One region of the Bacillus salitolerans genome, then DNA from elsewhere that is predicted to be linked to it. Evidence: riboswitches for the same ligand, from Rfam matches in the RefSeq annotation. Region 1 holds a riboswitch; the other holds the start of a gene.

Region 1 (4,207 bases):
GCAAAATGGATCAGAGCCATTGAGTTTGTTAAGGAAGACAAACCAGGTTTTTGGGAAAAGAACGGGTATCATATGTATGGGAATCCTTGGAAAGAACAAAGGTTTACGTGGGATTAAATAAATAGCCTCAGGATTTTGGGGCTATTTATTTATTTTTTATCCCTTGGATTCTGCTCTTCAGCCATCTCCATTCCATAAGCTAATCTTTCATTAAAAGCAGACCTTTGCGTTTCTTGTGCTATAGGACTTCTTCTCAACATATATCGATGAACGAATAGCTCTGAAACAGCAACAAAGCTGGCGGTAATGATACTTCCCCATGCAATTTGCAGGTAGCTATGAAGAAGAATGCTACCGAATATCCAAACAGTTACATACGCAAGGAAAAAGTCAGAAATGATAGCGTTAGCATTACCAATTCGAGGCAATAATATTTGATCACCTATAAAGTATGAAAAGACGGTAAGTAGCAAGCTAAAAGACAATATATCTACAAAGGAAGCCTCGAAAAATAAATCTAGCGCGATAGTAAAGATAAGGACACTAGAAATAAATTTCATCAAAAGTACAGGTAGATGACTCATGCTTTTCCTCCTAAAAAATTGCTTTTCTTAAACAGTATTTTTCGTTAACTATTATTGTGTTGTATTTATGTATGATTCATACTAATTTTGTTAGAATACTTTCACGTTGTATGGAAGAAAATGCTTCCGAATTATTGGAATAGGGGAAGAAGTACATACGTTTTACTACAATGAAAAATAAATAACGACAAATAGATAGGGAGACAGAAGATTGAAACGACTAATTTTATTAAGTGACCTACATCATAAACAAATAATCGAATTGCGAGGATTATTGGCAGATTGGATTACCACTTCATTCCAAAGCTGGGGTATATCACTTCACAGTCTGATTTAAGCAGAAAATACTTTAATGTGGGTCGTACCTATTTTAATGAAATCGGGTTCAAGGATATTGTATATTTTGAATTAGATGTAGAGTATACCCCTTCACTTACAAACGAATTGCTTAATAGAGAGGCAATTTTTTTGTCAGGTGGTAACACATTTATATTTTTAGAGAATATAAGAAAGCGAGGATTCATTCCACTGCTCCAAAAATATGTGGAAAATGGGGGTATTTTAATCGGTCAAAGTGCCGGCAGTATTTTAATGTCTAAGACAATTGAAATGGCAACCTTTCTCGATGAAAATGTTTCCAGACTCAATAATATTAATTCCTTACATTTAGTTGATTTTGAGTTTATGCCACATTGGGAAGGAGATTCAAGGTTGATCTCACAATTAGAAAACTTGAAAAGTCATCATCCAATATATGCTTGTAAAGATGGAGATTGGATTAGTGTAAATGGAGAAGAAGTACAACTCCATGGAGAGATCATAAAGATTGAAAAAGGATATTGAGGCCGCAGTGACACTCTCTAGCATACTTTCTAGTACTTTTTACTCGGGATAATTTAACTATTTTTGGTAGAATTTGCTGAAAATTGTTGAAGAAATATGTCTTCCGTTTTATGATTCAAGTATAATAGGTAAAAGGCAAACTTATTGAAAAATAAGGACGCAAAGCTACGAGTCTAAGGTTGAATAAGCTATGATAGTCGGGCTGCCAAAAAGAATGAACTTATCTGGTTAATTGGAACCAATCACCGGTAAAGTCCACTAATCTTTTTGGTGGGCTTTTTTACATAACATATTTTTTTCATAAAGGTGGGAGCAATTATGACGGTTTTGTTTGGCTCAATTGAATACTTTCAAAGTGAAATTATTTCCTTCATTAATGGTAATGGTGTAAATGAAATAGAGGAGGATAAGCTTTCAATATTATTAAATAGGTTGCAAAATGAAATATTTTCTGATTTTATATGTGAAGAAAATATTCGATCAGAATGTATGCGAAACCTGTCAATTGCTTTTGAAAGGTTACTACATAAACAAGATATTTGTGTAGGTAGGTTATCTCGCTCTAACTAGCGCTAAGACCCCCACTTCCTGTGGCAACGTCTGTGAGACTCACATCTACAATCAGTGGAGGATGAGGAAAACCTCCAATGATGGAAGTTTCATACTATGAAACTTCCAAATAATTGAAAAGAATAATAAGGTAGAGTATAGTTAAGATGGACAGTGAGAGTGATGCTCATTTCTATACAGATTATGTTCAAACAAATGAATAAAGCTATTGTGCACAGATGAACTAAACAATAGAAGTGTTAGTCATAAGGCCAAACAAAGTGTAAGGTGTATCTCTAATCTTATATTTGTTGTGGCCTTTTTAGCGTCTCCGTAATACGAACAGAAAATACTATTGGTTGTAGAAGGGATAAGAGAAAATGAATACCAACTTTACTGACGATTTAAGGGATGCTCTTTTCGTCTTGGATAATAATTGGAATTTTATTTACATAAACCAGGCTGGTGAAGAATTACTGTCTCGAAAAAAGGCTGACCTCATTGGAAAACTAGTATGGGATGAATTTGAGGAAACCGTTGACTCAACATTTTTTCATCAATATCATCGAGCTGTAAATGAAGGTATTACTGTTGAGTTTGAAGAGTACTATCCACCGCTAAATGAATGGTTTGATGTAAGGGCCTATCCGAATAATGAAGGATTGGTCGTACATTTTCGTAGTATAAGTAAAGCAAAGAAAGCGTTACTGAAGACAGAACAACATTACGAATCATTATTTACTTTTCACCCGGATGCGGTTTATTCATTTGACTTAAACGGAAACTATCTTTCGGTCAATAAGAGTTTTGAGAAATTATTTGGTTATTCAAAGCAAGAGGCTCTAAAGATGGACTACAGAATTCTGCTTTCTACTGAGGATAAAGAGAGTGTAGATTATTTTTTTCAGCAAGCTTCTAGAGGTTACCCTCAAAGCTATGAAGTTACATGTCTGACAAAAGATGGGGATCAAGTAGAAGTTGCTGTGACTAATCTACCTATAGTCGTAGATCAAGAGATAATCGGGGTTTACGGAATTGCTAAAGATATAACCGATCGTAAGCTTATTGAACAAGAGCGACAAGAAAGAGAAGCAAGGTTAAATCAAGCATTAACCATTGCAAAGCTCATAAGCTGGGAGTTGGAGCTGAAAAATAATTATTTTTATTGGGAGGATAACGTTTCTACAATAATTGGAAGACAATTGAAGGTAACGAAACTGAAGTTTCTTGACTTCCTTCAAATCGTTGAAGAAACTGATATAGAAAAGGTAAAAGATCATTTTACAAGAGCAACAGAAGGAGAATCGTTAAACTGTCAGTGCCGAATAAGGCTAGATAACGGGGATATTAGGTTTGTAGAAATCACAGGAGAAACATTAGTAAATGAAGAGGGACGAATAACGAAAATTGTTGGTATTATCAAGGATGTAACAGAAAGAAAAAAAGAACAGGAACAACTCGAAAAAAGTGAAGAATTATACCGGGTTATTTCTGAAAATTCACAAGATGTTATTACATATAGTTCTCCTGATGGAACGTTAACCTATTTGTCACCAGCCATTCGCTCATTGTTAGGGTATGAGGTAGATGAACTATTAGGAAGAAGAGGTATTGAGTTTGTTCACCCAGAAGATAAAAAAGATGCAGAAAAAAGGTTATTAAAGGATCAAGAAGTCATTACAGTACGTTATAAGCATAAGGAAGGCCATTACGTATGGATTGAACGTTCTAGTAAGTTAATAAAAAATAAATCAGGGGAAATCGAAAAAATATTAGCAATCGGTAGAGATGTGACAGAGAGAGTAAGGGCGAGGGAGCTCATGATAAAATCAGAGAAGTTGACTTTAGCGGGACAACTTGCTGCTGGTATTGCCCATGAAATTCGTAATCCTTTAACTGCTATAAAGGGTTTTCTACATCTAATAAACGCGGGGGTCGAATTGAAGAATGTATATCTAGATGTTATGTCTTCAGAGATATCTCGAATCGAAGCCATCTTGAGTGAATTGTTACTATTAGCAAAGCCTTCTGACCTACAATTAAAAAAAAGAGAGCTTCATTCCATCTTGAACCAGGTCATAACACTTTTAGAGACGGAAGCAAACTTAATGGATATTGTATTCGATAAAAAATTCACTTCGAATGAAATCGCATTATTCTGTGATGAAAATCAATTAAAGCAAGTATGTATAAATTTTATCAAAAATGCGATAGAGGCTATGCCAAGTGGC
Region 2 (4,207 bases), on a different contig from region 1:
TGATATATTCACTTAAAAAACCTGTATCATTTGGCTGATTGATTTTATTTCCTAACACTCGAACCTTTTCAGCAAACTCAAATGAGTTCGGTATATCCCCTAAGAGCTTGTAACAAACGAATAAATTCTCTTTGGCAACTTTTTCATTCTGTTTATCACCAAGTAATTTAGCCATTTCTACTGCTTTAAAATAAAAATCCTTCGCTCGCAATAAATCCTCATCCATGAGTCCAATTGCGATAATATTATAGATTCCACTTAACAGGAATTTCTGATCATGCTGTTCAGCAAGCGACTGAGCTTCTAAGATAAACCGTTCCCGTTCAGTCCATGGCTTTTTCTGGTGATAGAGCATATTATGTGTATTATATAAAAGGCGGATATAATTTTTAACACCCAGTTCCTTGCGTAAAGATTCACTTGCTGTATTTTGTAACTGTGTTAATTCTTCTACCAATGTAAAATCTCGCTTTGTAATAATACTCCAGGTTGAAAGAATAATTTTCAGCTCAATTCGATACTTTACCGGGATACCAGCATCTAAACTTAGCTGTTCAATTTTCCCCTCTACCTCCTCAAATACTACGTAGTTTTTCGTATTCGAACAAGAAAATCCTAGTCGTATAAGGGCTTTAATCGAATCGAATTGCTCATGTAACTGTTTATAAATCTCAATGGCTTTCATCAATTGGCCTGATCTCTCGAAGCTATACCCCATTAAAAGAAGCATTGCCTTGGGTGGCATGCCATCCAGATACTGTTCATATATATGAACAGATTTTTCAATCATTTCTACAGCCTTTATATAGAGACTAGCTCGAAAGCTTCTTCTTGCCTCGATTAAATAAAAGAGCGCTGCTTTTCTCCAATTTCCATTTTGACTATAATGATACGCAACCATCGAGTAGTGTCTTCCATCTATTAACTGCATGGCAAGCTCGTGATGAATGGAGTCTTTTTTCGTTTCATCAATCGTACTTTCTACAAACTCCCTAATCGTTAGTGATGGAAATTCATAATTCGTCATTAATCTCAACAACAAGCCTTGTTTTTGAATAGATTCTATCGCTTGTAACACCTTTTCACTAGACTCAACACCCGCCACCTTGGCAATCATCGATAAAAAGCTGTGATGATTCACGATAGGTATTTGAACAAGAGATAAAACCTGATAGATTCGTTTCTCCTCTTCTAATAACAACTGTATTTTATGATTGATCATCAGTTCATCAGATGGTGGTAAGGATAAAGCACGGATGTTCTTATCCACTAAATGCCAGCTGTAATGCTGAATATACAGCTGCTTTGTATCAGCTAAATAATGAACAAGCTCTATTGTCTTTGTCAAATTCTTATTGGAATAGTGGTACAGCCGTTCTATTAATTTTTCTTGTAAGAAGCTTGCCTTTCCAAAAATAGATAATAAAAAATGAGCATACTCACGTAACGGTAAAGGTTGAAGGTCTATCCCTTCTTCATAAAGCTCACCTAGTTCATGAGCCTCACCAATCCCAATTACACCTAACACAATTTCTTCTAACGATAATAATCGTTTTAATATCGAGAGTGAAAAAGGATCCATCCTTTCAGCTGAGTAAATACCAAACACGATTCTCGTTTCAGATATTGTTAGAAAGTCAATAAAGAAATCAACAAGAAACTGTTCTGTCTGGAGTAAAGAGAAGGCTGGTGAATCCTGTGACTCTAACTGATGCTTATAAACAGTTTTCAGTTTAGGAAATACTTCTGCTAAACCAGGTAAATGATTTAATATAGGATGAAGAATCGGCCGTGCAATCGATATTTTAATTATTTTTGTCACAAGCTGCTCAATGACTGAATATGGAGTGTCATCTGCTCTTGAAACATAATAATCAATTTGCCCTGAAAAGTCTTCGGTAATTTCAAAAAATAGGCGCTTGCGCCCGCTTCCCGTTGGGCCACTGATCAGAATACTTTGTGACCTTCCTTCAATAATCGAACGGTTTAGTTTTGAAAGAATCTGTAACTCTTCTTTTCTTCCAATAAATTCAGGCGAGTATAAATAGTGGGAGCCATACAAGCATGTATCTGAGTTTCTTTCTTGATGATCCTTCCCTTGAATTCTTTGAAGTTCATTTATTATTTGTCCTACCCATTGCAGCCTACTAACTGGACGTTTATGAATCATCTGTAGAACTAATTTCTTTAAATGAAAAGGTAGATCCATTTGTTCAATCGTTACATTATTCTGCTTTGTCACCATGTTATTTGGATTTGTGCCAGTTAGTATTTCATAAAACAAAATCCCCAGATTATAAATATCTGTACGCATATCAAATTTATTTAAATGGTACAGCTCTGGAGCGAAATAAGGATAATGAGGTCTTTGCATTCCGTGAAGTAGTTCATATGGTGATTGTGTATAAAGCGGCATAAATCTAACTTCATTTCCTTCAGTTATCCATACGTAACTAGGTACAATCGCTCCTTGTATTACACTTTCATGATGCAAAACCTCTAATTGAATGGCTATTTTCTCAAGGATTCTAATCGTATCCTTAAACGTCTTCCCTTTCATATATTCGTGCAAAGTGACCAAATTTTGGTGATTCTCATACTCCACTATCACTTCGCCCTGTTGACAATAAACCTTTCGAATTGGCAGAAAAGACGAATGGCTCTGAGCAAGAGATTTTAACCTGAGTTTAATATGTTCTTCGCCAATAAAGGTAGTCATCGTACTCGGTATCACATGAAGCAAAAGTGGGGTATGCTGCCTATCAAAAGCTGTGTATGTTTTACCTAAACCATCGTCGTGTTCTACTTCCTTAAGTAGTTTGTATTCACTTGAATCTACTATTCTCACCACTTCACATCACAGTCCTATCATAAGATTTATAGATTACAATCCAAATCAATTATCACAAAACTATGCTAGTCCCTTGTTTCTTGGCAGCATGAGACTACTTAATTTTTTATGTACAGAATTTATTGAAGTTTATCATTTGATTTTTTGAAGAAGAAAAAAAACACCCTAAAAAAGGGTATTTGCTGAACTAGATTGCAACTGGCTGGCTTATCTAATGATTTAGCCCCTTTAGTTTTGCGTCCCATCCTTTAGAATGGTTTGCCTCTATATCGAGTTTTCGGACATTTCTAACGTTTTTTTCATTATATACTATCTCCGTAAAAAGCACTAGGATAAAACGACTAAATATTAACAATTTTAGTGTTTTATCCTAGTTATGGGACTGTCTATTTTAATTTTGATCGTAAGAATGCATCGATAAATGGATCTAAATCTCCATCCATCACACTCTGGGTATTTCCAACTTCATAATTGGTGCGATGATCCTTAACTAGCGAGTATGGGTGGAAAACGTATGAACGAATTTGACTTCCCCAACCAATGTCCTTTTGTTCGCCACGGATTTCATCCAACTCAGCTTGTTGTTCTTCAATCTTCTTCTGATAAAGCTTTGCTTGCAGCATTTTCATCGCGCGTTCGCGGTTTTTAATTTGTGAGCGCTCCGTTTGACACGTCACCACTGTGTTTGTTGGAAGATGCGTAATACGAACGGCAGAATCGGTCGTATTAATGTGCTGTCCACCAGCTCCACTTGCACGGTACGTATCAACCTTTAAATCTTCCGTGCGGATTTCAATATCAATTTCATCATTAAATTCTGGCAATACATCACAAGATACAAAGGATGTATGACGGCGTCCAGATGAATCAAATGGAGAGATACGAACTAAACGGTGTACACCTTTTTCTGCCTTTAAATATCCATAAGCATTGTGACCTTTTATAAGTAACGAAACACTTTTTACCCCAGCTTCATCTCCAGGTAAATAGTCAAGCGTCTCTACTTTAAACCCTTTGCGTTCTGCCCAGCGCGTGTACATTCGTAGGAGCATTGATCCCCAGTCTTGTGATTCTGTACCACCAGCCCCTGGATGTAATTCAAGAATCGCATTGTTTTTATCATATGGTTCGCTCAACAATAGCTGAAGCTCAAATTCATTGAATTCCTTTGTTAAAGATTTAACCTCTTGAATCAGCTCTTTAAGAAGATCATCATCATTTTCTTCCTTCAACAGCTCGTATGTCATATCTAAATTTTCATATGCATCATTTAAATCATTAAATTGATTCACAAGATCTTTTAACCCATTTGCCTCGTTGATGACGGTTTGAGCGGCTTGTTGGTTATCCCAAAAG

The links. Region 1 has a riboswitch for cyclic di-GMP ahead of ACFSCX_RS07670 (hypothetical protein). Riboswitches for the same ligand answer to the same signal wherever they lie in the genome.
Region 2: another riboswitch for cyclic di-GMP. It lies ahead of ACFSCX_RS09230 (diguanylate cyclase); the one in region 1 lies ahead of ACFSCX_RS07670 (hypothetical protein).

What each region holds. Positions count from the first base shown of each region.
Region 1 is NZ_JBHUEM010000008.1:5,584-9,790, forward strand. Features, by position in the region: gene ACFSCX_RS07655 (sulfite oxidase-like oxidoreductase) at 1-117, shown strand, start outside; gene ACFSCX_RS07660 (YndM family protein) at 150-584, opposite strand; gene ACFSCX_RS07665 (Type 1 glutamine amidotransferase-like domain-containing protein) at 867-1,427, shown strand; cyclic di-GMP riboswitch class I at 1,552-1,637, shown strand; gene ACFSCX_RS07670 (hypothetical protein) at 1,746-1,997, shown strand; gene ACFSCX_RS07675 (PAS domain S-box protein) at 2,357-4,207, shown strand, end outside.
Region 2 is NZ_JBHUEM010000011.1:42,091-46,297, forward strand. Features, by position in the region: gene ACFSCX_RS09230 (diguanylate cyclase) at 1-2,848, opposite strand, end outside; cyclic di-GMP riboswitch class I at 3,042-3,124, opposite strand; one part of gene prfB (peptide chain release factor 2) at 3,238-4,207, opposite strand, start outside.